DNA from 3 places in the Bradyrhizobium sp. 187 genome. Region 3 is predicted to be linked to each of the others. Evidence: predicted binding sites of a transcription regulator. Region 3 holds the regulator's gene; each other region holds the start of a gene.
The links. Region 3 encodes PhoB, which activates phosphate uptake and scavenging genes when phosphate is short. Its sites were predicted from a motif close to TGTCATNNANCTGTCAT; they were not measured.
Positions count from the first base shown of each region.

Region 1: the regulator PhoB is predicted to act here: its motif matches at 6,814-6,830, upstream of IVB19_RS00820 (DUF2794 domain-containing protein).
Region 2: the regulator PhoB is predicted to act here: its motif matches at 7,819-7,835, upstream of phnC (phosphonate ABC transporter ATP-binding protein).

Region 1 covers NZ_CP064693.1:161,337-171,735, reverse strand. The annotation lists gene thpR (RNA 2',3'-cyclic phosphodiesterase) at 1-314, opposite strand, end outside; gene IVB19_RS00845 (arylesterase) at 489-1,124, opposite strand; gene IVB19_RS00840 (ABC transporter ATP-binding protein) at 1,180-1,902, shown strand; gene IVB19_RS00835 (ABC transporter permease) at 1,899-4,469, shown strand; gene IVB19_RS00830 (Bax inhibitor-1/YccA family protein) at 4,740-5,531, shown strand; gene IVB19_RS00825 (GNAT family N-acetyltransferase) at 5,760-6,290, shown strand; gene IVB19_RS00820 (DUF2794 domain-containing protein) at 6,383-6,751, opposite strand; gene IVB19_RS00815 (DUF1223 domain-containing protein) at 7,344-8,120, opposite strand; gene acnA (aconitate hydratase AcnA) at 8,355-10,399, opposite strand, start outside.
Region 2 covers NZ_CP064693.1:529,162-539,560, forward strand. The annotation lists gene IVB19_RS02530 (methyl-accepting chemotaxis protein) at 1-1,807, shown strand, start outside; gene IVB19_RS02535 (dihydrodipicolinate synthase family protein) at 1,932-2,873, shown strand; gene IVB19_RS02540 (selenium-binding protein SBP56-related protein) at 3,132-4,532, shown strand; gene IVB19_RS02545 (hypothetical protein) at 4,610-5,203, shown strand; gene IVB19_RS02550 (DUF1045 domain-containing protein) at 5,207-5,905, opposite strand; gene IVB19_RS02555 (alpha-D-ribose 1-methylphosphonate 5-triphosphate diphosphatase) at 5,924-7,117, opposite strand; gene IVB19_RS02560 (LbetaH domain-containing protein) at 7,114-7,773, opposite strand; gene phnC (phosphonate ABC transporter ATP-binding protein) at 7,957-8,766, shown strand; gene phnD (phosphonate ABC transporter substrate-binding protein) at 8,831-9,766, shown strand; gene phnE (phosphonate ABC transporter, permease protein PhnE) at 9,843-10,399, shown strand, end outside.
Region 3 covers NZ_CP064693.1:7,227,939-7,238,337, reverse strand. The annotation lists gene pstB (phosphate ABC transporter ATP-binding protein PstB) at 1-34, shown strand, start outside; gene phoU (phosphate signaling complex protein PhoU) at 45-761, shown strand; gene phoB (phosphate regulon transcriptional regulator PhoB) at 784-1,491, shown strand; gene IVB19_RS34860 (GcrA family cell cycle regulator) at 1,730-2,242, opposite strand; gene IVB19_RS34855 (aspartate aminotransferase family protein) at 2,698-3,900, shown strand; gene argF (ornithine carbamoyltransferase) at 3,900-4,835, shown strand; gene IVB19_RS34845 (Hsp33 family molecular chaperone) at 4,998-6,017, shown strand; gene apaG (Co2+/Mg2+ efflux facilitator ApaG/CorD) at 6,079-6,471, opposite strand; gene IVB19_RS34835 (OpgC domain-containing protein) at 6,676-7,941, shown strand; gene IVB19_RS34830 (SGNH/GDSL hydrolase family protein) at 7,941-8,720, shown strand; gene IVB19_RS34825 (SGNH/GDSL hydrolase family protein) at 8,733-9,725, shown strand; gene IVB19_RS34820 (O-succinylhomoserine sulfhydrylase) at 9,780-10,399, opposite strand, start outside.

The DNA of each region.
Region 1 (10,399 bases), 670 kb from region 3:
ATCAGGCGCTCGAGCTCGGCCTGCAATTCCATCAGCGGCTTGCTCGGCACGATGGTGGCGACCACCGCGCGCGGCTTGCGTCCGCCGAAACTCTGCAAACCCTGCACCTTCACCTCGAACGGCTTACGGTCGACGCGAAACAGCATCGAGGCGATTTCGTTGGCGGACATGCCATCGATATTGCCGATGAAGCGCAGGGTGACATGGTAATTTTCGGGATCGATCCAGCGGGCGCCGGGAAGGCCGCCCCGCAAATTGGAAAGCGACTGGCCAATCTCGGCCGGAATTTCCAGACCAGTGAACAAACGCGGCATCGTTTCGCACTCCCGATGCTTGGGCATGATCCCAGGGCAAGATCATATCCAAATTTTAGAGCCGGCGACGAATCACCGGTACCCTAATTCCTATCGCAGTTGTGTGACCCTGCGAAGCATCGCGCGCCTTACTCCGGTAAAACCCTGGGAATTACGGTTAGCGCTGCCTGGTTTTCAACGCCGTTGCTCAGCGATGGTGCCAAGGAATGCCTCAACCGTAGGCAAGATATTCTTGACGATGATATCGACGCCGGCCGCGGTCGGATGAATGCCGTCGGCCTGGTTGAGCTTGGCATCGGCCGCGACACCATCGAGAAAAAACGGATAGAGCGGCACGCCGAATTTTTTCGCCAGATCCGGATAAATCGAATTGAAGCGCGCAGCATAATCCGCGCCGTAATTCGGCGGCGCCAGCATGCCGCACAGCATCACCGCGATCTTGCGCGCCTTGAGGCGCTGGACGATCTCGGTCAGCGCGGTGCGGGTCAAATCGGGATCGATGCCGCGCAACGCATCATTGGCGCCGAGCTCGATGATCACACCGTCGGTTCCGTCAGGGACCGACCAGTCGAGCCGGTCACGGCCCCCCGAGGAGGTGTCGCCGGATACCCCGGCATTGGTCATGCCGACCTCTATGCCTTTGTCTTGTAAAGCTTTTTGAAGCTTTGTGGGGAACGCTTCCTGGGCCGGGAGGCCAAGACCCGCGCTCAGGGAATCGCCGAGAACCACCAGCTTGATCGGTTTCGCCGCCTCAGCCCATGCCGGATTTGCGACGGTCATCAAAGCGAACATCAACACGGCTATGTGCATGAACAATCCGTAACGCCTCTCGACCGCGCGGGCGGAGTTGCCATATGACCGGACCATGGACACTCGCATCTCTTCCTCTTCGCTCGCCGACAGTTCGGCCGACACCATCGCCATCTCCAACGTCAATCTGTCATTGGGTACGGGCGCGGCACGCGTTCACATCCTCAAGGATATCAGCTTGCGCGTGGGCCGGAGCGAGACGATCGGCCTGATCGGCCCGTCAGGTTCGGGCAAATCCACGCTGCTGATGGTGATGGCGGGGCTGGAGCGTCCTGATAGCGGAGAGGTGGTGGTCAACGGCACGCCTTTCAATGCCCTCGACGAGGACGCACTGGCCCGCTTCCGCGGCCGCCAGGTCGGCATCGTCTTCCAGTCCTTCCATTTGATCCCGACCATGACCGCGCTGGAGAATGTCGCGGTGCCGCTCGAGCTTGCGGGCAATCCCGACGCCGCAAAGCGCGCGGCGCAGGAGCTGCAATCGGTCGGGCTCGGCGACCGTCTGCATCATTATCCGACCCAACTCTCCGGCGGCGAGCAGCAGCGCGTGGCGCTGGCCCGCGCACTGGCACCCGATCCAGCGATCCTCGTCGCCGACGAGCCGACCGGCAATCTCGACGAAGCCACGGGACAACAGATCGTCGACCTCCTGTTCAGCAAGCATGCCGAGCGCGGCATGACGCTGGTGCTGGTCACGCACGATTCTTCGCTCGCGCAGCGCTGCGATCGCGTGATCCGCCTCCGTTCGGGGCGCATCGACACGCAGTCGGCGCCGGCATGAGTGCTGCTGCCGCACCGTTTGCGAAGCCCAACGGCGTCGCGCTGTCGCTGCGTTACGCGCTGCGCGAATTGCGCGGCGGCCTGCGCGGCTTCTACGTCTTCATTGCCTGCATCGCGCTCGGCGTGATGGCCATCGCTGGCGTCGGCTCGGTCTCGGCGAGCCTGAGCGACGGCCTCGCCCGCGAAGGCCGTACGCTGCTCGGCGGCGACGTGTCGTTCGTCCTGTTTCAGCGCGAGGCGAAGCCGGAGGAAGTCGCCTTCCTGCGTTCGCGCGGCACCGTCTCGAGCGCCGCCACACTGCGCGGCATGGCGCGCTCGGCCGAGGGCAAGCTGGCCCTGGTCGAGATGAAGGCGGTCGACGACACCTATCCGATGCTGGGCCAGCTGACGCTGGCGCCGCCGCTGCCGATGTCCGAGTTGCTCGCGGAGCGCGACGGCGCGTTCGGCGCGGCCGCCGATCCGACACTGCTGGCGCGGCTGTCGCTCAAGACCGGCGATCGCGTCACCGTCGGGGCTGCGACGTTCCAGATCCGCAGCGCCGTCGAAGCCGAGCCCGACAAGCTCGCAGGCGGCATCGGCTTCGGCCCGCGCTTCCTGATCAGCGAAGCGGGCCTGCGCGCGACAGGGCTCGTCCAACCCGGCAGCCTGGTGCGCTGGGTCTATCGTGTGAAGCTGCCGGAGATCGCCAACAACGAGCGCGCCACCGACGCCTTCATCGCGGACGCCCGCAACGCCGCGCCGCAGGCCGGCTGGGAGGTCCGCAGCCGCTCCAATGCCTCGCCGCAGCTCGAGCGCAACATCAACCGCTTCACGCAGTTCCTGACGCTGGTCGGCCTCGCCGCGCTGCTGGTCGGCGGCGTCGGCGTTGCCAATGCCGTCAAGGCCCATATCGACCACAAGCTCGAGGTGATCGCGGCCTTCAAGGCCGTCGGCGCCACCGGGCGCGACGTGTTCGGCATCTATCTCGCCCAGGTTCTCCTGCTCGCCGCGATCGGCTCAGTGATCGGCCTCGCACTAGGCGCCGCCATGCCGTTCGCGATCGTCGGCCTATTCGGCAAGCTGCTGCCCCTGCCGGTGGTGCCGGCGGTGCATGCCGACGAGCTCGCGCTGTCGTTCGTCTACGGGCTGCTCACGGCGCTTGCCTTCGGCCTGTGGCCGCTCGGGCGAGTGCACGACGTGCCGGTGGCGGCGCTGTTCCGCGACACCATCAGCTCCGAATGGCATCGGCCACGCTGGAGCTATCTCGTCTTCATGGCCGTCGTGATCGCGCTGCTCATCGCGGTCGTGATCGGGCTGTCCTTCGACAAGCGCATCGCCGCGGTGTTCGTGGCCTCCTCCGTGGTCGTGTTCGCGCTGCTCCGCGGCATTGCCGCCCTGCTGATGACGATCGCACGGCGGCTGCCGCGCACGCGATGGCCGATGCTGCGACTTGCGATTGCCAACATCCACCGGCCGGGCGCGCTGACGCCCTCGGTCGTGCTGTCGCTCGGGCTCGGGCTCGCCGTGCTCGTCACCATCACCCAGATCGACGGCAATCTGCGCCGGCAGTTCCTGGCGGCGCTGCCCGAGCACGCGCCATCGTTCTTCTTCATCGACATTCCGAGCACGCAGGCCGAGCAGTTCGACACATACCTGCGCCAGATCGCCCCTGGCGCGAAAGTCGACGACGTGCCGATGCTGCGCGGACGGATCGTCGGAGCCCGTGGTGTCCGCGCCGAGGAGCTCAAGCCCAGCACCGATTCCGAGTGGGTGCTGCAGAGCGACCGCGGCCTGACCTATACCGCCGAGCTGCCGAAGGGCTCCAAGGTGGTCGAGGGCGAGTGGTGGAGCGCCGATTATTCCGGCCCGCCGCTGGTTTCGATGGAGAAGAAGATCGCGGACGGACTCGGCCTCAAGGTCGGCGACGAGGTCGTGGTCAATATCCTCGGCCGCGACATCCCCGCGAAGATCAGCAATCTGCGCAGCATCGACTGGCAGGGCCTCGGCATCAATTTCGTCCTCGTGTTCTCGCCGAACGCATTCAAGGGCGCGCCGCACACCCACATCGCGACGCTGACGGAAGCCGGCGGCGATGCGGCCGGCGACGGCAAGATCATCAAGGAGGTCGCTGACGCCTATCCGATGGTGACGAGCGTGCGCGTGCGCGAGGTGATGGAGACGGTCGGCTCGGTCGTGACCAACCTGGCGCTGGCGATCCGCGGCGCCAGCGCGGTGACCCTGATCTCGGCGATCCTGGTGCTCGGCGGCGCGCTCGCCGCCGGCCATCGCCACCGGGTCTACGATGCGGTGATCCTCAAGACCCTGGGCGCGACCCGGCTGCGGCTGCTCGGCGCCTATGCGCTCGAATACCTCCTGATCGGGCTTGCCACCGCGGTCTTCGGCGTTTTCGCCGGCAGCGTCGCGGCCTGGATGATCGTGACCCGGCTGATGACCCTCACTTTCGTCTGGCAGGGCGGCAGCGCAGCCGGCGTGGTCGCGGCTGCCTTCGTCGTCACGGTCGGCCTCGGGCTCGCCGGCACCCTGCTGGCGTTGAACAAAAAGCCCGCCACGGTGTTGCGGAATTTGTGACAAATGGTAGCGGGCGGCGGCACGGGAGCGAAATCGCACGATTCCAGCGATTAACCACGTCCGCTCGTCTGGATTGCAGGTAAGGGCGACATTCAGCCGCGCGTGGACGGTTGCAGCGAATGTGTTAGTTTCCCACATATCGAATGGGTTCGGAGCCCCGATTGTTAGCCAAAATTTAGTCGGCAGACATCGGTATCCGAGATAGAATTTGACGAACCGGCGGCATGGCGACCCTCATGCCGGACCGGACCAACCAACGGGAATTCGACCATGTCGGACCTAGACCGCAATTACGCTTCTCCTTTCGGCAGGGCCGCCGGGCGTGTTGACGCCGCGACGGTCGATGCCGGCCTGCGCGCCTACATGCTGCGCATCTACAACTACATGAGCATCGGCCTGGCCATCACCGGCCTTGCCGCCCTCGGCGTCTACATGGCCGCCGTGACGGACGTTCCGACCCCGGAAGCCGTGCGGGTCGGCAAGCTGTTCCTGACGCCGTTCGGCTACGCGATGTTCGTCAGCCCCCTGAAGTGGCTGTTCATGCTCGCGCCGCTCGCCATGGTGTTCGTGATCTCGGCAGGCATCAACCGGCTCGCTCCTTCGACCGCCCAGATCCTGTTCTGGGTGTTCGCGGCACTGATGGGCGTCTCGCTGTCCTCGATCTTCCTGGTGTTCACGCACACCTCGATCGTCCGGGTGTTCTTCATCACCGCGGCGACTTTCGGCGCGCTCAGCCTCTACGGTTACACCACCAAGCGTGACATGAGCGGAATGGGTTCGTTCCTGTTCATGGGCCTGATCGGCATCGTCATCGCGAGCCTGGTGAACCTGTTCCTGGCGAGCTCGGTGCTGCAGTTCGTCGTGTCGGTGGTCGGCGTGCTGGTGTTCGCGGGCCTCACCGCCTGGGATACCCAGCGGCTGAAGAACGACTACATCTACGGTTACGCTTCGGCCGGCGGTGACATCGCAGAGCGTGCGGCCATCACCGGCGCGCTGTCGCTGTACCTGAACTTCATCAACTTGTTCACGCTGCTCCTGCAGCTCCTCGGCCAGCGCGACTAAGCGCCAGCCCAGAGTGGACGCCAGCAACCCCCGGCCGAGAGGCCGGGGTTTTTGTTTGGGGCGAGCCTCTCAACACCCACCGTCATTGCGAGCGCAGCGAAGCAATCCAGAGTCCCTCCGCTGGTGCATTTCTGGATTGCTTCGTCGCAAGGGCTCCTCGCAAGGACGGAGTATGAGGAAGCACGGTTGCCTCTTCCAGCCGCCCCGGGAAGGCTCTAATCTTGCGGCATGTCCGCACCCGATATCAGGCCCACCACCGAGGCCGACCTCCCCGCCATCACGGCCATCTATCGGCAGGCTGTCCGCGAGGGCACCGCGACGTTCGAGCTGGAGCCGCCCGACCTTGCCGAGATGACGCGCCGCTACCGCACGCTGATCGACGGCGGCTACCCCTATTTCGTCGCCATCCTCGACGGGCGCGTCGCCGGCTACGCCTATGCCGGTGCCTACCGGCCCCGCCCGGCCTACCGCTTCACGGTCGAGAACTCGATCTATCTCGATCCATCCTTCCACCGCCGCGGCATCGGGGCGCTCCTGCTGGAGCGGCTGATCGTCGAATGCGAGGCACGCGGCTTCCGTCAGATGATCGCGGTAATTGGGGATTCCACCAATGCCGGCTCGATCGGCGTGCACACCAGGGCCGGCTTCAAAATGATCGGCACGCATCCCAGCGTCGGGCTGAAATTCGGCCGCTGGCTGGACACGGTAATGATGCAGCGGAGCCTCGGCGAGGGCGCCAAGAGCGTGCCGGGGAAGTAAGGCCCGTAGCCCGGGTGAGCGAAGCGATACCCGGGAACGCTGCAAGCAAAGACCCGGATGTCGCTACGCTCATCCGGGCTACTGGATCCCTGCTACACCACCGCCAATTTGCGATCGATCACCAGGAGCACGCGCTCCAGTTCGTGGCCGCGGCGCAGGATCAAGCCCGTCGCCGAGATCACGCTGTACATGCCCTGCTTGCGCGCGAGGCGCGGATCCTTCTCGATACGATAGATCGGCACTTCCGAGGCGCGGCGAAAGACCGAGAACACAGCGCGATCCCTGAGGAAGTCGATGGCATAGTCGCGCCACTCGCCTTCGGCAACCATCCGGCCGTAGAGATTGAGAATACGGTGCAGCTCGAGCCGGTTGAACGTCACGCGGCTCAGTTGCGCATTCGAAGCGGCGGGGCGCGCCGCCGCACGCTGTTCGCTCGGATCGGTATCCTCCGACAGACTCATAGGCCGCCTCCTGTCGCATCAGCATGACCGCGTCCGCGAAGACCGTCCCTCGACCGCGGATCATGACGGTTGCATGATTGCGCCAACTGTTCCCCACCGCAAGGGCCCTTGGAAGGACCTTGGAATCGGAGCCAATCCGCCCACACGCAGCGGTGGAACTCTGTCGCGGCAAACCGTCACGGGATCGTTAGCAGGAATCATAGTGTCGCCGCTTTTCCGCCAAGCGACTGCCGCCCTGCGTTGCGAAAAGACCTATGTGCGTTGACCCGGTCCTTTCGGTTCCGGATTCCTCAGCCCCCAGCCCCCCGGGGCCGTCAGGATCGGGTCTGTTCGCACGACAAGGAGGGCCAACGCGAGTTGGTCCTTTTTTGTTTGAGTCGAATTGTTTGGGTCGGGATGTTTCTGCCTCGACGGATATCTCAGCATCTCAGCAAAAACCCTTTCCCCTCATCCTGAGGAGCCGCGAAGCGGCGTCTCGAAGGATCGAGGCCGAGCTGCCTCAGCAGGGCCTGCATGGTTCGAGACGGCGCTGACGCGCCTCCTCACCATGAGGATTGAGAGTGTGCTTGAGTCGGACGATTCGAAGTGCGCGTCAGTGCAGCGACGTGTACGCCGCGCCCAGCATCGGGCCCGGTCTCTCCCGGCTGCCGTCCTGGACATAGACCACGGCACCGTCGACGCCGTCACGCGTGAGGTTCTCGATCGGCACCGTCCAGCTTTCCGGGCGGCCGGTCCAGTCGCCGACCTTCAGCAGGTTGCGCACCACGTTGTGATAGATCACTTGCTGTCCGCGATTTTCGCCGCGACTGATCGCGATCGGCACCGACCTCGCAATCGAGCAGATCCAGACCTCGCCGTGGGACGCCGTCGGCTCCTTGCTCGCGGCCACCGAGACGTTGATCTGCTTGCCCGCGAGCGACATCGTCACCGGCACGCTCATCACACCAGTGCCCGTCTCGGTTTTGCCGATGGCGCTTTCGATGCCGGTGCGGTCGCTGCCGACGACATGCGTGGAGCCGTTGACCACGACCTGCGGCGTGTAGACTTCGCGGTCGCCGCGCATGCGCGAATACGCACGCTGCCGTGCAGAGAAGCGCGAATCGGCCAATGTGTCCTTCCAGCCGAGATAGTCCCAATAGTCGATCGGCATGCTCAGCGCGATGATCGAGGGATCGCGGGCGAGGTCGCCGATGATCTTGTCGGCCGGCGGGCAGGAGGAGCAGCCCTGCGAGGTAAACAACTCGACAACGGCGCGGGGATCAGCCTCGGCAGGGCGGATGACGGCGACGATTGCACAGAGACCAAGAGCTCCCGACCAGAGGGCACCGGACCAGCGTGAAACCAGATGAGAAGCCGTCATTGTTGTCATGTCGAACGCCGCACACCATTGCTCGTGAGAGGGAAATCTTACCGCCGGATGGTCACCGTAATCTTACGGGCCTCACACATTTGTTGTCCGTCCAAGAACCGTACAAGGGGAGGTTCTGTGCCGGGCGGGCCCATCTGAAGCCTGCCGCAAACGCGTGAAGGCGGCCTTGTGATAGGCCGCCTTCGTGTAACCTACTACTCACTTCGCAGTGAGCCACCGTTCACAAATCCGCGCTTACGCCGCGAGCTTGCGTAGCACGTAGTGCAGGATGCCGCCGTTGCGGTAGTATTCGAGTTCGTCCAGCGTATCGATGCGGCAGAGCAGCGAAACGCGCTGCAGCGAACCGTCGCCGGAGACGATCTCCGCGGTCAGCTTCTGGCGCGGCTTGAGGTCGCCAACGAGGCCGCGCAGCGTGACCTTCTCGTCGCCCTTCAGACCGAGCGACGACCAGGAGGTGCCGTCCTCGAAGGTCAGCGGCAGCACGCCCATACCGACCAAATTGGAGCGGTGGATGCGCTCGAAGCTCTGGCAGATCACGGCGCGCACGCCGAGCAGACGGGTGCCCTTCGCGGCCCAGTCGCGCGAGGAGCCGTTGCCGTATTCGGCGCCGGCGAACACCACCAGCGGCACCTGCTCCTGCTGGTACTTCATCGCGGCGTCGTAGATCGACATCTGCTCGCCGTCGGGCCAGTGCTTGGTGAGACCGCCTTCCGGAATATTGCCGTCGGCGCCCTTCAGCATGAAGTTCTTGATGCGGATATTGGCGAAGGTGCCGCGCATCATGACTTCGTGGTTGCCGCGCCGCGTGCCGTACTGGTTGAAGTCGGCCGGACGCACCTGGTGCTCGCTGAGATATTTGCCGGCGGGCGAGGTGAGCTTGATCGAACCGGCCGGCGAGATGTGGTCGGTGGTGATCTTGTCGCCGAACATGGCGAGGATGCGGGCCTCGACGATGTCGGTGACCGGCTCCGGCTCCTTCTTCATGCCTTCGAAATAGGGCGGGTTCTGCACATAGGTCGAACTCATGTTCCAGCGATAGGTTTCGCTCTCGACCGTCTTGATCTTGCGCCAGTTGGTGTCGCCCTTGAACACGTCGGCATACTTCTTCTTGAAGATCGACGCGGTCACGAACTTCTTCATGAAGGCGTTGATCTCCTTGGTCGTCGGCCAGATGTCCTTGAGGTAGACCGGCTTGCCGTCCTTGCCTTCACCGAGCGGCTCGACGGCGAGGTTCTTGGTGACGGTGCCCGCGAGCGCGTGGGCGACCACGAGCGGCGGCGAAGCCAGATAGTTCGCCTGCACGTCCGGTGAGACGCGGCCTTCGAAGTTGCGATTGCCGGAGAGCACCGCAGCCGCGACGATGCCGTTGTCGTTGATCGACTTCGAGATCTCCTCGGGCAGCGGACCTGAATTACCGATGCAGGTGGTGCAGCCGAAACCGACCAGGTTGAAGCCGACCTTGTCGAGATCGGCCTGGAGACCGGAATCGGCAAGATAGGCCGCCACCACCTGGCTGCCCGGGGCGAGCGAGGTCTTCACCCACGGCTTTGCCTTGAGGCCCTTCGCGGCGGCGTTGCGCGCCAGAAGACCGGCGCCGATCAGCACGCTCGGGTTCGAGGTGTTGGTGCAGGAGGTGATCGCGGCGATCACGACGTCGCCATGGCCGATGTCGAAGTTCTTGCCGTCGACGGCGAAGCGCTTCCCCGGCTCCTCGGCCTTCTTGTATTCGCTGGCGAGCGCGAGCGAAAAGCCCTCGGCCACGGACGGCAGCGCAATGCGGCCTTCGGGGCGCTTCGGGCCGGCCATCGAGGGCACGACATCACCGAGGTCGAGCGTCAGCGTTTCCGTGAACACCGGATCGGGCGACTTGGCGGTACGGAACAGCCCTTGCGCCTTCGCATAGGCCTGCACCAGCGCGACGCGCGCCGAGGCGCGGCCGGAGGTCTTGAGATAATCCAGTGCGGCGGCATCGACCGGGAAGAAGCCGCAGGTCGCGCCATATTCGGGCGCCATGTTGGCGATGGTTGCCTTGTCTGCGACCGAGAGATGGTCGAGGCCGGGGCCGAAGAACTCCACGAACTTGCCGACGACGCCGAGCTTGCGCAGCATCTGCGTCACCGTCAGCACCAGGTCGGTCGCGGTGACGCCTTCCTTCATCGCGCCCTTCAGCTTGAAGCCGACGACGTTGGGCAGCAGCATCGACAGCGGCTGGCCGAGCATGCAGGCTTCCGCCTCGATGCCGCCGACACCCCAGCCGAGCACGGCAAGGCCGTTGACCA
Region 2 (10,399 bases), 1.0 Mb from region 3:
CTATGACGCCATCGGCGCCGCGCTCGCCACCGTCGATTTCGCCCGCCGCGACGAACTCGCCGGCACATTGAAGCAGGGCTGGAGCGCCGCCGCGCCGCAGTTCCAGCTGTTCTACGACGAGGCCAAGCGCCCGCGCGCGGAGCGCAAGATCGAGCGCACCAACTCCTGGTATGATGGCGTCACCAAGGTGATCGAAACGGCCAACCTCGCTTCCACCGCGGTGTCGAACCGCGCCTGGATGGACGACCCCTTCATCGCCCGCATGATCCAGGTCCGGCGCTTCGCCTGGCAGGTGCGCGACCGTTATGGGATCCATTGTTCGTCGCTTCGCTCCAACGTCAACAGCAGCAAGCCGCTCGACGACGCTCAGAAGCGGTCAGTGGCGCAATGGGATGGCACGATCGCCTCCGGTTGGGCGGGCATGGCCGAGTTGCTGGCCGCGCCCGGCGTGGCGGCGGAGCTGGTGACGGCAGCGGCGGACGCGAAGGCCAAGACCGACGGTGCCCTCAAGCAGATCGGCGACCTCACCAAGAATTTCGACGGCAGCGGTAAGCCCGCGATGCCCGCCGCGGAGTGGAATACGCTGTGTCAGTCACCCTTTGCGTCCATCGTCGCGGTGGCCAACAAGGCGCTCGACCAGTCAATCGTCCGGGCGGAAACGGTGCAGGCCAAGGCGCTCACCAATCTCGTCGTGCAGTCGCTCGCGTTCCTGCTCGCGCTCGCCGTGACCCTGACCGGCGTGTACGTGGTGCGCAATCGCCTGATGCGCCCGGTGCGCGCCATCCTGGACGCGATCGCCAAGATCAGCGCCCGCGACTACGCGACGCCCGTCCCGCAATCCAGGTATCCCGACGAGTTCGGCACCATGGCGGCCGCACTCGAAAGCCTGCGCGAGAGCGCGGCGACCGCGGAACGCCTGGGCCAGGAGCGCGAATCGCAGCAGGCGCTCCAGCTCGCCCGCTCCGGCACCGTCGATGCGGCCTGCCGCAGTTTCGACGACACCGTGCAAGCCGTCATTCACAGCGTTGCGGCGTCGACCAAGGAGCTCGATGCCACCGCGACCGACGTCCGCTCACTGGTTTCGGAATCGAGCAGCCAGACCGCGGCGGTCTCCTCCTCCGCCGAGCAGGCCACCAACAATCTCGAGACCATCGCAGCGGCGACCGAAGAACTCTCGGCGTCCGTCGGCGAGATCTCCGCGCAGGTGCAGGCCAGCGCCCGCGAGGCCCGCGAAGCCGTGTCGCAGGCAGCGCAGACCAATGCGACGGTCGAAATCCTCGATCAGACCGCTGGCCGCATAGGCGAGGTCGTGAAGATGATCAACGCCATCGCAGGGCAGACCAATCTCCTGGCGTTGAACGCCACCATCGAAGCCGCGCGCGCGGGCGAGGCCGGCCGCGGCTTCGCCGTGGTCGCCGGCGAGGTCAAGAGCCTCGCTTCGCAGACGGCGACGGCGACGGAAGAAATCTCCCGCCAGGTCGCGGAGATCCAGGGCGCGACGGGCCAGGCGGTCGCGGCCATCCGCGCGATCGGCGGCGCGATCAGCGGCATCGACGAAAAGATGACGGCGATCGCGGCAGCGGTCGAACAGCAGCGTGCGGCCACCACCGAGATCTCCCGCAACTTCCAGCAGGCCGCGCAGGGAACCCGCGAGGTCACCGACACCATCGGCAGCGTCGCCAGGCTGAACCAGGAGACGGGCAATGCCGGTTCGGCCCTGTCGGTGTCCGTGACGAAAATGTCCGCCGACGCCGATCGTCTCCGCGTCGCGGTCGAGGGCTTTTTGGGCGCGGTGAGGACCGCATAGCTTCGACAATCTTCCGTCCTTACGTCGTGCGATCGGCATTGCCGCCGATGCGCGCGGCGGGTACATCTGTGGCGCTGCGCGAGCGTCGCGGCAGATGTAAGAGATATCAGGGATGGAGAGTTCGATGCCGGTCACGCCCCAACACAAGGCCCAGCGCCCCTATCGCGGCGTGTTCCCGGTCGCGCCCACCATCTTCGACGAGCGCGGCGAACTCGACCTTGAGGGACAGCGCCGCTGCATCGATTTCATGATCGACGCAGGCTCGAACGGTCTGTGCATTCTCGCCAATTTCTCCGAGCAGTTCGTGCTCACGGATGCCGAGCGCGAGACCGTGATGCATGCGGTGCTGGAGCATGTCGCGGGCCGCGTTCCCGTGATCGTCACCACCACGCATTTCAGCTCGGCCGTCTGCGCCGCGCGCAGCCGGCAGGCCGAGGCGGCCGGTGCCGCCATGGTCATGGTGATGCCGCCCTATCACGGCGCCACCTTCCGCGTGCCCGAAAAAGGCGTCGTCGAATTCTTCAAGGTGCTGTCGGGCGCGATCAAGATTCCGATCATGATCCAGGATGCGCCTGTCGCCGGCACCCCCCTGTCGGTCGAACTGCTCGCGCGGCTGGCGCGCGATTTCGCCAACATCCGCTATTTCAAGATCGAGGTGCCGGGCGCGGCTGCAAAGCTGCGCAGCCTGATCGACGCCGGCGGCAGCGATATCGAGGGTCCCTGGGACGGCGAGGAAGCGATCACGCTGCTCGCCGATCTCGATGCCGGCGCCACCGGCGCGATGACCGGCGGCGGCTATCCCGACGGCATCCGCCAGATCGTCGATCCCTATTTCGCCGGCAAGCGTGAAGAGGCCAAAGCCGCCTACGAACGCTGGCTGCCGCTGATCAACTACGAAAACCGCCAATGCGGCCTGATCGCCTGCAAGGCGATGATGCAGGCCGGCGGCGTGATCAAGTCGGACACGGTGCGGCATCCGCTCCAGCCGTTGCTCCCGGCGACGCGGGCCGGGCTGCTGGAGTTGGCCAAGGAGCGCGATGCGCTGGCGTTGAGGTGGGGGAAGTAGCGCAACGCTGTCGTCCCGGCGAAGGCCGGGACGACGCTGAGTGTGAGGTGCGCACCCTGGCCTGATCCCGCCAGCTTCCATCTGGCTGAAGGCGTCGAATTAACGCGGTTCGGGCGGTTTCCCGCAGCCCGGCGATGACATATTGTACGCTCGCCAACCTGGCCCGCGGAGCAACTCAAGACATCGCGCAACAGCTCTTCATTATGCCGCTATTCCGAACCAGGTTGGTGCGAACCAACGAAACAGGGAGGCAGTGCCATGACGATGAGGCCGGATCCCACCTTTCACGCATCGCCCAAGCTTGCGATGGAAGCTCCTGCGGAGAACTTTGCCTACACGTTGCTGCTCAGTCCGGATTTCTCGAAACCGGATGCTCTCGCGGTGATCGACGCCAAGCCGGGATCGCCGACCTACAGCCAGATCGTCCACACCGTGACGATGCCCAACAAGGGCGATGAGTTTCATCACTTCGGCTGGAATGCCTGCTCCTCCGCCTTGTCGCCGCTCACTGGGCATGCCTTCATCGAGCGGCGCTATCTCATCATCCCCGGGCTGCGCTCGTCGCGGATTTACATCATCGATACCAAGCCCGATCCGACCAAAGCCAAAATCCACAAGATCATCGAGCCCGAGGAAGTCTTCAAAAAGACCGGCTATTCGCGGCCGCACACCATCCATTGCGGGCCGGACGGCGTCTATGTGAGCACGCTCGGCGGCGGCGGCAAGGACGGCACCAACGGGCCTCCAGGCGTCTTCATCATGGATTGCGAGACGTTCGAGGTCCTTGGACGATGGGAGATCGACCGCGGTCCGCAGACGCTGCACTATGATTTCTGGTGGAACCTGCCGCGCGACTACATGGTGACGAGCGAATGGGCATTGCCGCCGCAGTTCGAGAACGGGATCGTCCCGGAAGATCTGCTGGCGAACAAATATGGCCATCGTCTCCACTTCTGGGATCTCCGCGCCCGTCGCAACGTGCAGACCATCGACCTCGGCGCCAATCATCAGATGGCGCTGGAGGTACGGCCGGCGCACGATCCGGTTCGCGAATACGGCTTTGTAGGCGTTGTGGTCGACACCACGAATCTCGAAGCCTCGATCTGGACCTGGTGGCGCGAAGGCGGAAAATTCCATGCGGAGAAGACGGCGACGATCCCGCCCGAGCCTGCGCCAAAGGAGAAGCTCCCGCCGCTGCTTCAGGGCTTTGGCGCCGTGCCGCCGCTGGTGACCGACATCGACCTGTCGATGGATGATCGTTTTCTCTATGTCTCGTGCTGGGGCACGGGTGAAATGCGCCAGTACGACGTGAGTGATCCGCGAAAGCCGAAGCTTGCGGGCTCGGTTCACATCGGCGGCATCGCGCGCCGCACCCCCCATCCGAACGGCAAGGCATTTGCGGCCGGTCCGCAGATGGTCGAGATCAGCCGGGACGGCAGGCGGGTGTACTGGACCAATTCGCTCTATTCCACCTGGGATGACCAGTTCTATCCCGATGGCGTTCCGGGTTTGGAAGTCATGGCCAATGTCGGTCGCAATGGTGGCCTCGAGCTCGACAAGAACTACTTCGTGAGCTTCCCCGACGGATATCGTGCGCACCAGATCAGGCTGGAGGGCGGCGATTGTTCGACGGACTCCTTTTGCTACCCGTCGGCCTAGATTGGGCACACGCGAGCCTCGGCTGGCTGTGGCTCGCTCTTGTTGCGAGCGGTCTCTATCACGGGGTCAATCCGGGAATGGGCTGGCCGCTCGCCGTTTCGGCCGGGCTCATGGACAAGAGCCCGCGCGCGCTCTTTCGTGCGTTGTGGGCTCTGGCCGCCGGACATCTCCTGGCAACGCTTCTCGTGCTGCTGCCATTCGCGTTCCTGCTCGTGCTGGCCGAGTGGCAGCGTTCGATCCAGCTCGGCGCGAGCCTTTTCGTCATCGGCTTCGGCGTCTATCGGCTGGTCGAGCGGCGCCATCCGCGCGCGCTGGCACGAATTCCGCCGACGCAATTGGCGCTCTGGTCATTTGCCGTTGCCATTGCTCACGGCGCCGCCTTGATGCTCGTGCCGATCTATCTCGGGCTCTGCCAGGCCTTCGAACTCGATGCCGGCCATGAGGCCGCCGGCGCGCTGATGAAGGCGAGTCTCGGGATGGCGGTTCTGGTGTCTTTGGTGCACGTCGCTGCCATGGTCAGCGCCGGCGGATGTCTGGCGTGGCTGGTCTACCGCCATCTGGGATTGAGGTTCGTCTCGCGAAGCTGGTTCAATCTGGATCTAATCTGGGCCACCAGCCTCATTCTGGTTGGCGTTGTGGCCTTCGGCTTCAATCTCGCGAGCTGGCACTGACGCTTACTGGGTCAAAGCCCACTCGCCGATGATGCGGAAGCGAGCCTTGGCGTGGTCCTGTTTGAACAGCGCGACGCGATCGATCGCAAGCGTCTTGAGGCCGAGCGCAGCAAACCTTCCCTGCAGCATTTCCAGAATCGGCCCGCGCCGCTCCACGTCGAGCCGGCCCGTCAACGTCATGTGGAAACGGAATTCCTCCATCACGTAAGGATAGCCCCAGCGGTCGAGATAGTGGCGCTGCCGTTCGCTCAGCTTCTCCGGCTTGCGCCGCGCACGGTCTTCCGCGCTCAGCGGCGCGCGGAAGGAGTCGAAGTCGCGCGCGCAATCGGCGGCGAGCTGCTGGAGTTCGCCGACCGGCTCCCCGGGAATGACGGCGATGAAGCCGCTGATGGAATCGACGACCGGGCGGATCACCGGAATTGCGCGTGCCCTGCCGGCGAATGTCGCGCAGGCCGCAACAAGCTCGACCTCGCGCCTGTCGGACGCCAGCGCCATCGGCGCCTTCAGCGTGGCGTGAAAGCCGTATTTGCGGGGATCGGCGGTAACATCACGCCAGTCCGGCGCGAGACGCGATGCGTCGGCGGGAAACGGCAGCTCGTTGCCGGTATAGGCATCGTAGCCGAGCAACTCCGCGCCGAAGCGGGTGAGCGCGCTGTCGCTGCCTGCGGCAAAATAGATCGCGTAGCGGGGGAAACTCGTCATCGTCCGAGCATAGCGGGTTTATGCCGCGGCGACAGCTTGGCGCGGGGTAGCTGGCATGCCAAGCAACCGCGTCGCCTCGGTGAGATGCACGAGCTTGCCGCCTGATATCACGGCGATCAGCCGCGGCCGCAGCGGCATGCTGTCGTCGACCAGCAGAATGTCCGCGCGCCGGCCTTCCGCGAGCACGCCGCGATCTGCAAGACCGGTCGCGCGCGCGGGCGCGGCGGAGACCAGATTCCAGGCCTCGGTCAGCGGCAGCACGCCATCGGCGGCGAGCCGGAACGCAGCGAGCAGCTGCGCGGGATAGTTGTAGTCCGAGGCCAGAACCGAGCAGAGCCCTTTGGCGATCATGTCGGATGCCCTGGTCCAGCCCGTGTGGCTGCCTCCGCGCACGACGTTCGGCGCGCCGTAGACGATGGCGTCACCGTGGCTTGCTGCCGCCCGCGCTGTCTCCTCGTTGATCGGAAACTCCGCAATCGCCACGCCCATGGCGCGAAAGCCTTCGCGCATCGCCGGCGTCGCATCATCGTGCGAGAGCATCCGCACGTCGGCGGCGCGGGCCGTCGCGGCCAGCCGTGACACGGAAGCCGGCACATCCGCGGCGCGGGACATTATGTGTCCGACCAGCCGGTCGAATTCCTCGCTCGACAGGCCGGTGCGCTCCACCATGCGATTGCGCTTGCGCGGCTTGGCCATGTCCCCAACCGTGCCGTCCATGTGGTCGTTGAAGGCGAACAGGTCGACGCGGCCCTCAGTGAGCCATTGGCTGATCTCGGTTTCGGCGTCGAGATTGTAGGTCTCGTGGCGCAGGTGAAAGCGGGTGTCGGCGGCGAATTGCGGGCGCTGCCGTTCGATCGCCTCCATCAGGCTGCGCGCATTGCCGGCGCTGCGCAGGCCCGGCTCCCACGAACAGGTCGTGGCGTGAAAAACCGTGGTGATGCCGTTGCTGATCGCCTGGCGGTCGCTGTCGGCGAGCGCGACGTCGATCGGGAAATCGACCCCGGCGCGCGGCATCATCTGTCGCTCGAAGGCATCGCCATGCAGATCGACGATGCCCGGCAGGACCAGCAGATCGCGCGCCTTGATCGCCAGCCGCGCCCGGCTGCGCGAGGCATTGATCTCTGCGATGTCCGTTCCGGACACGAGAAGCGACGTTTCGGCGAACTCGGAGCCGATCAGGGCCCGCCCGCCCTCGAGGAATATGTCTGTCACGCGACCGCGCTTCGTTTGCTGGCAGAAGAGGGTGCCCCTGCTTCGTATGCCGTGAGGAAATCCTCAATCCCGAGCTTGCGGAAATTGGGCAGGGCTTCACGCAACTTGTCGTGATCCCAGTCCCACCAAGCGAGCCTCGCAAGCCGCCCCGCAACCTCTTCCGAGAACCGCCGGCGAACGATGCGCGCCGGATTGCCGGCAACGATGGTGTAGGCCGGCACGTCCTTGGTGACGATGGCGCCGGCCGCGATCACCGCGCCGGTGCCGACGTTGCGGCCCGGCAGCACGATCGCGCCATGGCCGATCCAGACGTCATGGCCGATATGGACGTGATGCTGGCGCCGCCAGTCGAAGAACTCGGTGTCGTCGCTCTCGCCTTCGAAATAGGCGCTCGAACGATAGGTGAAATGCGCCTGCGTGGCGCGGTGCATCGGGTGATTGCCCGGATTGATCCGCGTCATCGCCGCGATCGAGCAGAATTTTCCGATGGTGGTGTAGGTGATCTGGGCGTCGTTCACGACATAGGAGTAATCGCCCATCGTCACTTCGTGCAGCATCGTGCGCGCGCCGACCTCGGTGTAGGCCCCAAGCCTGGCGTCGTGCAGCTTCGCGGAGGGATCGACAGTCGGCTGGACCGAAAGAGCTTTGGCGGCCATGTTGAATCCGAACGAGAGGGCGGGCGTTTCTCTTCGAGCGGCTTGATGACAATGTCATGACGACGCCATGACAGGGGATGAACAGGAGATGAGGTGTGTAGGATCGCCGCACCGCAACGTCCGTGTCACACAAGTGTCAAGCGCCGGCGTTAGCGGTGGGTCCCAGCTACTCTGGAGCCCTGCATGCTGGTGGTTGAAGGTCTGACGTGTCGCTTCGGCGTGAAAGCCGCGGTGGACGACGCCTCGTTTCAAGTCTCTCCCGGCGGCTTCGTCGGCGTGATCGGACGCTCCGGCGCCGGCAAGTCGACCCTGCTGCGGACCATCAACCGTCTCGCGACCCCTGCACAGGGCCGCATCCTGTTCGACGGCCTCGACGTCACGGCGCTGCGCGGCAAGGAGCTGCGGCAGTGGCGGGCGCGCTCGGCGATGATCTTTCAGCAGTTCAATCTGGTGGGCCGGCTCGATGTGCTCACCAACGTCCTGATGGGACGGCTTGCGACGATGCCGGCCTGGCGCTCGCTGTCGCAGACCTGGCCCGAGCAGGACAGGGCGCTGGCGATGTCCGCGCTCGAACAGTTCGACATTGCCCCGCTCGCGGCCCAGCGCGCCGATCAGCTCTCCGGCGGCCAGCAGCAGCGCGTCGCGATTGCCCGCGCGCTGGTGCAGCAGCCCGACATCATCCTCGCCGACGAGCCGATCGCCTCGCTCGATCCGCGCAACACCAAGATCGTCATGGATGCGCTGCTGCGCATCAACAAGCACTTCGGCATCACGGTGCTCTGCAATCTGCATTCGCTCGACCTGGCGCGCAGCTATTGCGACCGCCTGATTGGCATGGCGCAGGGCCGCGTGGTGTTCGACGGCGCGCCGGCCGAGTTGACCGACCACGTGGCGCGCGAGCTCTACGATCTCGAAGCCGCCGAAGTCATGGGCGGCACGCCTGCACCGGTGCGACAGGGCATTCCGGCGCTTGGAACGGCGGCCGCCGCCTGAGCTGCGCCGCATCAGGACTTACCAATTTTGCGTCAACCGAACCTCAACCAATGAAGAGGCTATCATGATTACTCGCAGATTGATTCTCGCCGGCGCCGCCGCGCTCGCGTTGACGACTTCGGCCTCCGCCGAAGACTGGAAAGCCAAATATCCCGAGCTGACCTTCGCGGTCATTCCGGCGGAAAACGCCTCGGGCGTGACCGAGCGCTGGGCGCCGTTCATGAGCTATCTCTCCAGGGAATTGGGCGTGAAAGTTACGCTGCGCATCGCCAACGACTACGCTGCCGTAATCGAAGGCCAGCGTGCCGGCAACATTCACATCGCGAGCTACGGCTCGGCCTCGTTCGCCCGCGCCCGCCTGACCGGCGTCAAGACCGACGCCTTCGCCAACGACATCAACTCCGACGGCTCCACCGGTTATTACTCGGTGTTCTTCGTCAAGGCGAGCAGCGCCTACAAGAGCATCGACCAGCTCAAGGGCAAGAACCTCGGCCTGGTCGACCCGAACTCGACCTCCGGCAACAACGTGCCGCGCTTCGAGCTCGACAAGATGGGCATCGCGGACGCCGACACCTATTTCAGCAAGGTCGTCTTCACCGGAAGCCACGAGAACGCGATCCTGGCGCTGGCGCAGGGCACGGTCGACGTCGCGGCCAACCAGTGGACCAGCGACAACGACTCGACATTAGCGCAGATGCTGACCAAGGGCATGCTGAAGAATGCCGATGGCTCGGCGATGAAGAAGGATGATTTCCGCATCATCCACAAGTCGGCGCCGATCATCAACGGCCCCTATGCCTACAATTCTGAGCTGCCGGAAGAGGCCAAGGCCGCCATCGCCAAGGCGTTCTTCGACGCGCCGGCCAAGGACAAGGCTGCGTTCGATCGCCTCCAGGACGGCCAGAAGAAGGGTTTTCATCCCGCGACCACCAAGGATTGGGATGGCACGATCGAGCTGATCAAGTTCGTCGATGCGCTGCGTAAGAAGAAGGCGTCCTGAGTTTCGGGACGATGCCACTGGAGCCGGGTCGATGGACCCGGCTCTTTCTCTTTGATTGACCATTTTCCTGGCCAAGATGACCGTCGCGGTTTCGATCCTCCCCGAGCAACAGCTCGCCGTGCTCAACGCCGCCTATCGCCAGGCGGTGGCGCGCAAGCGGCTCCGAATCCTGTCTGGAGCCGTGATCTTCGCCGCAGCACTGTGTCTGGCCGCGATCGGCGCTGAAGTGAATCTGCGCACGCTGTTCGCCCACTTTGGCAACTTCATCAGCTATTTCGACCGCATCCTCACACTCGACACCGGCCAGCGGGTCTGGACCGATGTCGGCGAGTGGCTGTGGGGCTGGCGCAAATGGCTGAGGATGCTGGGCGAGACTTTGCTGATCTCCTATGTCGGCACGCTGATCGGCGCGACTTTTGCGTTTTGCCTGAACTTCTTTGCGGCTGAAAACACCTCGCCCGCGCCGTGGTTGCGCTTCGTCGTGCGGCGCCTGCTCGAATTCGCCCGCACGGTCCCCGGCATCGTGTTTGCCCTGATGTTCGTGATCGCCTTCGGGCTGGGGCCGATGGCGGGCGTGCTGGCGATCGCGATTCACTCCACCGGCGCGCTTGGAAAGCTGTTCTCGGAGATCGT
Region 3 (10,399 bases):
CACGCAGGATTACATCACCGGCCGGTTCGGCTAGGAGACGCGACATGGGTTCTGAACATACCGCAAAGGCTTTCGACACCGACCTCCAGGAACTCACTCGCCTGGTCGCCGAGATGGGCGGCATCGCCGAGCGCATGATCGTCGAGTCCGTCGACGCGCTGATCCGCCGCGACGTCCCGCTCGGCCAGCGCGTCGTCGCCATCGACACCGAGCTCGACGCGCTGCAGAAGCGCATCGAGGAGCGTGCGGTGCTCACCATCGCCCGCCGCCAGCCGATGGCGGTCGATCTGCGCGAGATCGTCGGCGCCATGCGCGTCGCGACCGATCTCGAGCGCATCGGCGACCTCGCCAAGAACATGGGCAAGCGCGTCGCGGCGCTGGAGACGGACTTCCATCCGCTCAAGCTGTTCCGCGGCCTCGAGCACATGACCGACCTCGTGCAGCAGCAGGTCAAGTCGGTGCTGGACGCCTATGCCGCGCATGATTTGCCGGCGGCGATGGCGGTGTGGAAGGGCGACGAGGAAGTCGACGCCATCTGCACCTCGCTGTTCCGCGAACTCCTCACCTACATGATGGAGGATCCGCGCAATATCTCGTTCTGCATCCATCTGATGTTCTGCGCCAAGAACATCGAGCGGATCGGCGACCACGCCACCAATATCGCCGAGACCGTGTTCTACATGATCGAGGGCCAGGCGATCACCGACAAGCGGCCGAAGGGCGACATGACGACCTTTGCCAACACGGTACCGAACACCTGAAGACTTAAGGAGCGACGACCCGATGGGCGCACGCATTATGGTGGTTGAGGACGAGGAAGCCCTGACCGAGCTTCTCCGCTACAACCTCGAAGGCGACGGCTATGACGTCGAGACGGTGATGCGCGGCGACGACGCCGACACCCGCCTCAAGGAGCACATCCCCGATCTGATCGTGCTCGACTGGATGCTGCCGGGCCTGTCAGGCATCGAATTGTGCCGGCGGCTTCGCACCCGTCCCGAGACCAAGCAGCTCCCGATCATCATGCTCACCGCGCGCGGCGAGGAGAGCGAGCGGGTGCGGGGTCTTGCGACCGGCGCCGACGATTACATCGTCAAGCCGTTCTCGGTGCCGGAGCTGCTGGCGCGCGTGAAAGGCCTGCTGCGGCGCGCGAGCCCGGAGCGCCTCGCCACCGTCCTTGCTTTTGGCGACATCGAGCTCGACCGTGACAAGCGCCGCGTGGCGCGCTCGGGCCGGCCGATCGATCTCGGTCCGACCGAATATCGCCTGCTGGAGTTCTTCCTGGAGCATCCGGGACGGGTGTTCTCGCGCGAGCAGCTGCTCGACAGCGTCTGGGGCCGCGACATCTATATCGACGAGCGCACCGTCGACGTGCATATCGGCCGCCTGCGCAAGCTGCTCAATCTCGGCCGCGAGCAGGACCCGATCCGCACCGTCCGCGGCGCCGGCTACGCGCTGGATGATCGCTTCGCGAAGGCGGAGCAGGTGTAGGGTTGCAGGCTTGTTTGTTGGCGAGCTGTCCCTGCATTCTCAGCCGTCGTCCCGGACAAGCGAGCGAAGCGAGCGCTGATCCGGGACCCATAACCACCGAACGTGGTTTGGCGAAGACTCGGAGTGACCCCTTCCGCACGATTATTGCGTGCTCGGAGTATGGGTCCCGGCCCCCCGTGCGCAATTGCGCACTAGGCCGGGACGACACTGAAATTGTTGAACTGTCTTCGCGTGACGACTAACGGGGACCCGGCTTTACCGGTGCGCGGCGCCGATCCGACGCGGGCTGGTACGCAACGCGCGAGTGCTGGGCGCAATAGGGCAGTCCGGACAGCGCCCTTCCACCGCAGAAGAAGAAGTCCGGGCTCGAGGGATCGCCGACCGGCCAGTGGCAGGTCGCCTCGTTCAATTCCAGCAGCGACAGCCGCTGGCTCATCGGCACCACGTTGTCGTAGGTGACCGGATCCGGCTCAGCCTCGACCTCGAAGGCCTGCGCCAGCGCGGTGTTGCCGCGCGAGATCGGGCGGCTCACCCGCATCATGTGCTGCGCGGGGCGCGCCTTGCGCGGCCGCGGCGCTGCCGATGATGGGCTCTTGGCGCGGCCCGAAAGGCCGAGCCTGTGCACTTTGCCGATCACGGCATTGCGGGTCACATTGCCGAGCTCCGCCGCGATCTGGCTGGCCGAAAGTCCGGCCTCCCAGAGCTTTTTCAGCTGCTCGACGCGATCATCGGACCAGGTCAAAACCGTCATTGCACCCTTTCCCTCGCTGCGCGCCAGCCATCCTGGGGCCTCGCAGCGAATGCCTAAGCCTTCAAAAACCCGTGCCGCCAGAATCCCTTAAGGCTCGCCGGGCGCGTCTTGAACGCCCGAACGTTTACGCCGGTACATAAGGACTTAAAGATCAGAACCACTGCACGAGATGTCGTATCTGACAATCCAAACGCTACAATATGGCGTGACTCCCGCGCAAGAGTCCGCCGACTCGCTTCCACATGTTCCGTGGCCAAATCCCGCAAAATCGGCACCGCAAGACTACGGATTCAGCGTTTCGCGAGGCTTTCCGGGCGGCATTGACACCCGTTTCACCAGGCCTAAGATAGTCGCACGTGCCGCCCTCAAGAGGCGGCACGTTTCGTTTTCCGGGCCGGTCGATGGTGCGTTGCGCAATGCACGCTCACTCCGTCCGCAACATTCAAGTGACCATCATGACTAACAGCGCAGCGCCGCATTTGCTCCCCGTTTTCGCCAGGTCCGACCTTGGTTTCGAGCGTGGCGAAGGCTGCTGGCTGATCGCGACCAATGGCGAGCGCTATCTCGATTTCACCTCCGGGGTGGCGGTGAATGCGCTCGGCCATGCCCATCCGGCGCTGGTCGCGGCGTTGCAGGAGCAGGCCACCAAGCTCTGGCACATGTCGAATCTGTTCCAGAGCCCGGACGGCGAAAAGCTCGCCGCGCGCCTGTGCAATGAAAGTTTCGCGGATTTCGTGTTCTTCTGCAATTCCGGCGCCGAAGCGCTGGAATGCGTGATCAAGGTCGTGCGCCGTTATCACGCCGCAAAGGGTCATCCCGACCGCTATCGCATGATCACCTTCGAAGGCGCCTTCCATGGCCGCACGCTGGCGACGCTGGCCGCAACGGGATCGGCAAAATATCTCGAAGGTTTCGGCCCTCCGATGGAGGGCTTCGACCAGGTTGCGCATGGCGATCTCGATGCCGTGAAAAAGGCAATCGGTCCGCAGACCGCCGGCATCCTGATCGAGCCGATCCAGGGCGAGGGCGGTGTGCGTTCGGCAACGCCCGCCTTCCTGAGGGCGTTGCGCCAGCTCTGCGACGAGAAGGGTCTGTTGCTCGCCTTCGACGAGGTGCAGACCGGCATGGGCCGCACCGGCGATCTGTTCGCGTACCGCCGCCTTGGCGTCGAACCCGACGTGATGTCGCTGGCCAAGGCGCTCGGCGGCGGCTTCCCGATCGGCGCCTGCCTTGCGACCGCCGAAGCGGCGTCCGGCATGACGCCGGGCTCGCACGGCTCGACCTTCGGGGGCAATCCGCTCGCGATCGCGGCTGCGAACGCCGTGCTCGACGTCATGCTCAAGCCCGGCTTCTTCGACCACGTGCAGAGGATGTCGCTGCTGCTCAAGCAGAAGCTCGCCTCCGTGATCGACCGTCACGGCGATGTCGTCAGCGAAGTGCGCGGCGAGGGCCTCCTGATCGGCATCAAGGCCGTGGTGCCCTCCGGCGATCTCGTTGCAGCCTTGCGCGACCAAAAGCTGCTCACCGTCGGTGCCGGCGACAATGTCGTGCGTTTCCTGCCGCCTTTGATCGTCACCGAAGCCGAGATCGAGGACAGCGTCGGGCGGCTCGAGCGCGCCTGCACCGCGTTGTCCGGCAACAAGCGGGCGGCAAGCTGATGAGCAAGTCGCCCGATAAAACACCGAAGCACTTCCTCGATATCAACGAGCTGCCGCTGTCGGAGCTCAAGCGCATGCTCGCTGCGTCCTCCGCGATGAAGGCGAAGCAGAAGGCGCATCAGCCGGTCAGGCCGCTCGAAGGCAAGACCCTGGCGATGATCTTCGAGCGCCCCTCGACGCGGACGCGGGTGTCTTTCGACGTCGCCATGCGCCAGCTCGGCGGCGAGCCCATCATGCTCACCGGCGCCGAAATGCAGCTCGGCCGCGGCGAGACCATCGCCGACACCGCGCGCGTGCTGTCGCGCTATGTCGACGCCATCATGATCCGCATCCTCAATCACGATGCCCTGCTGGAGCTTGCAGCGAACGCCACCGTGCCCGTCATCAACGGCCTGACGCGCCGCTCGCATCCCTGCCAGGTGATGGCGGACCTCATGACCTACGAGGAACATCGCGGCCCGATCGAGGGCAAGACCGTGGCCTGGACCGGCGACGACAACAACGTGCTCGCCTCCTGGGCGCACGCCGCCGAGCGCTTCAAGTTCCAGCTCAATGTCGCGACGCCTCCGGAACTCGCGCCGAAAAAGGCGATGCGCGACTTCATCAAGGCGACCGGCGCGCCGATCATGCTCGGCACGGATGCCGAAGCCGCCGTGCGCGGCGCCGATTGTGTCGTGACCGACACCTGGGTGTCGATGGGCGACAAGGAAGGCAAGCACCGCCACAACGTGCTCAAGCCCTATCAGGTCAATGCGCAGCTGATGTCGCTTGCCAAGCCGGATGCGCTATTCATGCACTGCCTGCCCGCCCATCGCGGCGAGGAGGTCACCGACGAGGTGATCGACGGTCCACAATCCGTCGTGTTCGACGAGGCCGAAAACCGCCTGCACGCGCAAAAGGGCATTCTGGCCTGGTGCTTCGACGCGGTGAAGTAATCCGGGCCGGTATCCGCCGTGCCGGCGAAGTAGGTCTTCATCGTCGTCCTGGCCTTCGCCAGGACGACACCGAATTTGCCGTGCTTGCGTACGATCCGTGCTGCATTCTGGATGCAGCCCTCACCCCTTCCAATTCCGCCTTCCGACCCCAGATAAAGCGCCATGGTTTCCCAATCCCCTGATATGAAAACCGGGCCTGAAGGCCCGGTTCGCGCGCCATCCGCGGTTCCGATCGATGACGCCGTGCTGCCTTACGAGGTCGACGCGCTCGATGTGCGCGGTCGGCTGGTGCGGCTTGGTCCGGCGCTCGACGAAATCCTGACCAAGCACGATTATCCCGCGCCGGTCGGCAAGCTGCTCGGCGAGGCCATCGTGCTGACCACGCTGCTTGGCTCCTCGCTGAAGTTCGAGGGCCGCTTCATTCTCCAGGCCCAGACCGACGGTCCGGTGTCGTTCCTGGTCGTGGACTATCAGGCGCCGGATCGCCTGCGCGCCTATGCGCGCTACGACGCCGCGCGGCTCGGCGAGGCCAAAGATACTGGCACGCATTCCGGCGCGCTGCTGGGCCACGGCCATCTCGCCATGACCATCGACCAAGGCCCCGACATGAGCCGCTACCAGGGCCTGGTCGCGCTCGACGGCGGCAGCCTCGAAGACGCCGCTCACGAATATTTCCTGCGCTCCGAGCAGATCCCGACACGCGTGCGTCTCGCTGTCGGCGAGGAATGGCGTTCGAACGACGGCGGCAAGCATCGCTGGCGTGCTGGCGGCATGCTGATGCAGTTCCTGCCGAAGGCGCCCGAGCGTGCGCGGCAGGCCGATCTGCATCCCGGCGATGCGCCCGAAGGCGTCGAAGTGCACGCCGTCGCTGAAGACGATGCCTGGGTCGAGGCACGCTCGCTGATCGAGACCGTCGAAGACGTTGAGCTGATCGATCCGGAGCTGTCCGGGGAGCGGCTGCTCTACCGCCTGTTCCACGAGCGCGGCGTGCGCGTGTTCAATCCGCTGCCCTTGAAGGCGCAATGCTCCTGCTCGCGCGATGCGGTGGCATCGATGCTAAAGAGCTTTTCGTCTGACGACCGTGCCGCGATGGTCAAGGACGACAAGGTCGTCGTGACCTGCGAGTTCTGCAGCTCGGTGTACGAGTTCACGCCGGATGAAGCAGGCGTGGAAGACGCGTAAGGCGTTAGCCTGCAGGTGCGATAGGGTCGGCCAAAGCGGAGCGCGCCCACCATCTCCTGCCCTAGTTCAACACCCGCTTGTTGTCCGGGCTGTCCAGCGAGAACGTCGGCACGTCAATTTCGAAGCGCTCGCCAGTCGCGCTGACCATCTGGTAGCGGCCGGTCATGAAGCCCGAGGCGGTCGTGAGCGGGACGCCGGAGGTGTATTCGAAGCGTTCGCCGGGCGCGAGCGTCGGCTGCTCGCCGACGACGCCCTCGCCCTTCACCTCCTGCTGCCGGCCCGTGGCGTCGGTGATGATCCAGTGCCGCGTCTTGAGCTGCACGGTCTCGTCGCCGGAATTGGTGATGACGACGGTATAGGCCCAGAAATAACGGGAGCGGTCAGCCGACGACTGCTCCGGAACAAAGTTCGGCTCGACGGTCACTTCGATCTGGCGGGTCACGGCGCGGTACATGATTGCCATCATACCGAAAACCGCCCGGGAACCAAACGCCGGAGACGCCTTGGCGACATCGTCCCGCCAGAATTCGCAGGGAAGTACACGTCCAAATGGGCTTGCAAATGTACTTGCTTGTGATCCGGTCGCTTTGCGAGATGACGGCCGGACCGGTACACTCCTTGCCACGTCGCGATTTGCGGAAGGGTTTTTAGGCCCCCGATGACCATTGCCGACCAAGTGACGGGATCGACGATCGCGGGAACCGCTAAACCTGTGGAGGTCAAGTCCGCGGGAGCGAAGCGGCGCGCGGCCGCGCCGGCCATTTCGCTGCCAGCCATCGGCGAGCGCGAGCTCCGGCTGGACCTATTCCGCGGCCTTGCGCTGTGGCTGATCTTCATCGACCATTTGCCGCCGAGCCTTCTGACCTGGTTCACGATCCGCAATTACGGCTTCAGCGACGCCACCGAGATCTTCATCTTCATCTCCGGCTATACCGCCGCCTTCGTCTACGGTCGGGCGATGCTGGAGTCCGGCATCGTCGTCGCCACCGCGCGCATCCTGCGGCGCGTCTGGCAGATCTATGTCGCCCACGTCTTCCTGTTCACGATCTTCCTTGCCGAAATCTCCTACGTCGCGACCAGGTTCGAGAACCCGCTCTACACCGAAGAGATGGGCATCATGGATTTCCTCAAGCAGCCCGACGTCACGATCGTGCAGGCGCTGCTGCTGCGCTTCCGTCCGGTCAACATGGACGTGCTGCCGCTCTACATCGTGCTGATGCTGGCGCTGCCCTTGATCCTGTGGCTGATGAAGTGGCGCCCCGACGTGACGCTCGGCCTCTCGGTCGCGCTCTACGCGGTGACCTGGGAATACGACCTCTATCTGTCGGCCTATCCGAACGGCTTCTGGGCCTTCAATCCCTTCGCCTGGCAATTGCTGTTCGTGTTCGGGGCATGGTGCGCGCTCGGGGGTGCGCGACGCATGTCGCACATTCTGGCTTCGCGGGTGACGATGTGGATCGCGATCGCCTATCTGGTTGCGGCATTCTACGTGACGCTGACCTGGTATGTGCCGCAGCTCTCCCACTTCATGCCGAAGCGGCTCGAGCAGTGGATGTATCCGATCGACAAGGCCGACCTTGACGTGCTGCGCTTCACGCATTTCCTGGCGCTGGCCGCGCTCACCGTGCGCGTCCTGCCCCGGGACTGGCCGGGCCTGAAATCGCCCTGGCTGCGGCCGCTGATCCTGTGCGGCTCGCATTCCCTGGAGATATTCTGTCTCGGCGTCTTCCTCGCCTTTGCCGGCCATTTCATCCTGGCCGAAGTCTCGGGCGGCCCGGTCATGCATGCGCTAATAAGTCTCTCCGGAATCCTGATCATGTGGGCCATGGCCTGGCTGATTTCGTGGTACAAGCGGGTGGCTGACAAGAGCGGTTCGAAAACCAAAAGCGCCGTCGGCAGCGCCGATATGGCGGGAGGGGGCTGATGAAGGCGAAGGTTTTCCTGAGCCTGATCCTGCTGTGCGGTGGTCTCGCCGCGCCTCCGGCGCGCGCGGACGATGCTGCGCCGGCTGCTTCAGCCGCGCCCGCAGCCTGTGAAGTGCCGTCCTATCTGCTCACCAGCGAAAGCCAGCTTCCCAAGGTCGCCGATGCCGTGAAGGCCGGCAAGCCGCTCGAAATCCTGGTCATCGGCAGTCGCTCGACCACGATTCCGGCTTCCGAGGACGCCTCTTATCCGGCGCGGATGCAGGCCATCCTGAAGGACAAGCTGCCGCCGTCCGAGACTGTGCACGTCTCCGTAGAAATACAGAGCAAGAAAACGGCCGAGGAGGCGGCTGCCAGCTTCGTTAAGCTGATGGAAGCAAAAACGCCTACTTTGGTCATCTGGCAGACCGGGACTGTCGATGCTATCCGAGCCATCGATCCCGATGATTTTCGTGGCGCGGTGACCGAAGGGGTTGTTGCGTTGCAAAAGGCAGGGGCTGACGTCGTCTTGATGAATTTGCAGTACAGTCCGCGTACCGAAACCATGATCTCGGTGCCGCCATACCTCGACAATATGCGGGTGGTGGCGCAGGAGCACGATATTCCGCTGTTCGATCGGTTCGCGATCATGCGGCAGTGGAATGATCAGGGCCAGTTCGACCTATTCAGCCCGTCGCGCGGGCCCGAGTTGGCGAAGCAGGTCCATGATTGCCTTGGCCGGGCGTTGGCACAGTTCCTGATCGACGCTGCCCATCTGGAGCCGGCCCAGCAGCAAAATTGAGGTCTAGCGTTAATGAGTTCTCTCCGCCCTTTTTGCCTGACGGCATGGCTGGCTGTGCCCGCAGCAGCGGTGCTGCTGTTGCTGAGTCCGGCCTCGCAGTCCCACGCGCAGACGCAGGCCGCGCAGGCAACACCGGCCCCGCAGCAGTCGGCTGATCCGGCTCCCGCTTCACCGTCCCAGACCACCGTCGCAGCGACGTCCCCCGACCAGCGCGGCATCACGGCGCGCGCCATCGACAAGGTGAAGCAGGTCGCGAAATCCGCCGGCGACATCTTTAGCCGCGTGCCCTGCCTGTCGCCGAAGGGCGGCTCGAAGGCGATGGGCTCGCTGCCGCATGTCGCGGGCAAGCTCGTCGCCGGCCAGCCCGTCGTCATCGTCGCGTTCGGCTCGTCGTCGACCGCGGGATTCGGCGCGAGCTCGCCGGAGTTCAACTATCCCAATCGCCTTGCCGCGCAGCTGCACCGGCACTATCCGACCGCCGACATCACCGTCGTCAATGCCGGCGTCGGCGGCGAGGATGCGCCCGAGATGATGAAGCGTCTCCAGAAAGAGGTGATCGACGTGCATCCGGATCTGGTGATCTGGCAGGTCGGCACCAATGCCGTGCTGCGCAATCTCGATCCTGGCGAGACCGCCAAACTGGTCGAGGACGGCATCGCTCGCATCCAGGCCACCGGCGGCACCGACATCGTGCTGGTCGATCCGCAATATTCGCCCGCCGTCAACCAGCGCGCCGAGAGCGCCGGCAAGATGGTGAAGCTGCTCGGCAAGGTCGCCGAGCTCCGTCACGTCGGCATCTTCCCGCGCTTCGAGGTGATGCGCGACTGGCACGAGAAGCAATCGCTTCCGGTCGAGAGTTTCGTGATCGCCGACGGACTGCACATGAACGATTGGGGCTATGCCTGCTTCGCCCAGCTCCTCGGCGACGACATCATTCGCTCCGTCGGCCAGATCAAGCTCGGCGTGAACGTGCCCGCGGACGTGCGGACGTACCGGCCAATGTGACTTGTCGTCCCGGCCCCCATGCGCAATTGCGCACTAGGCCGGGACGACAATAACTCACGCCTTCTCCAGCGCCGCGGTCAGATCCTCGATCAGATCGTCCGCGTGCTCGAGGCCTGCCGAGAAGCGGATGAATCCTTCGCTGATGCCGAGCGCGGCGCGGTCCTCCGGCTTCAAACGCTGATGCGTCGTGGTCGCGGGATGGGTGACGAGGCTCTTGGCGTCGCCGAGATTGTTCGAGATCTTGGCGAGCTTGAGCTCGTTGAGCACGCGGAACGCCGCCTGCTTGCCGCCCTTGACCTCGAGGCCGACCAGCGTCGAGCCGCCGCGCATCTGCTTCTTCACCAATGCAGCCTGCGGATGATCGGCGCGGCCGGGAAACACCAGCCGCGAAATCTTCGGATGGCTCGCCAGCACGTCCGCGATGCGCGCCGCCGTCTCGGTCTGCGCGCGCACGCGCACGGCGAGCGTCTCCAGCCCCTTGAGCAGGACCCAGGCGTTGAACGGCGAGATCGACGGGCCGGTCTGGCGCATGAAATTGTGGATGTGCTCGGCGATGAACGCTTCCGAGGACAGGATGATGCCGCCGAGACAGCGGCCCTGGCCGTCGATGTGCTTGGTCGCGGAATAGACCACGACGTCGGCGCCGAGCGCGAGCGGGCTCTGCCAGATCGGGG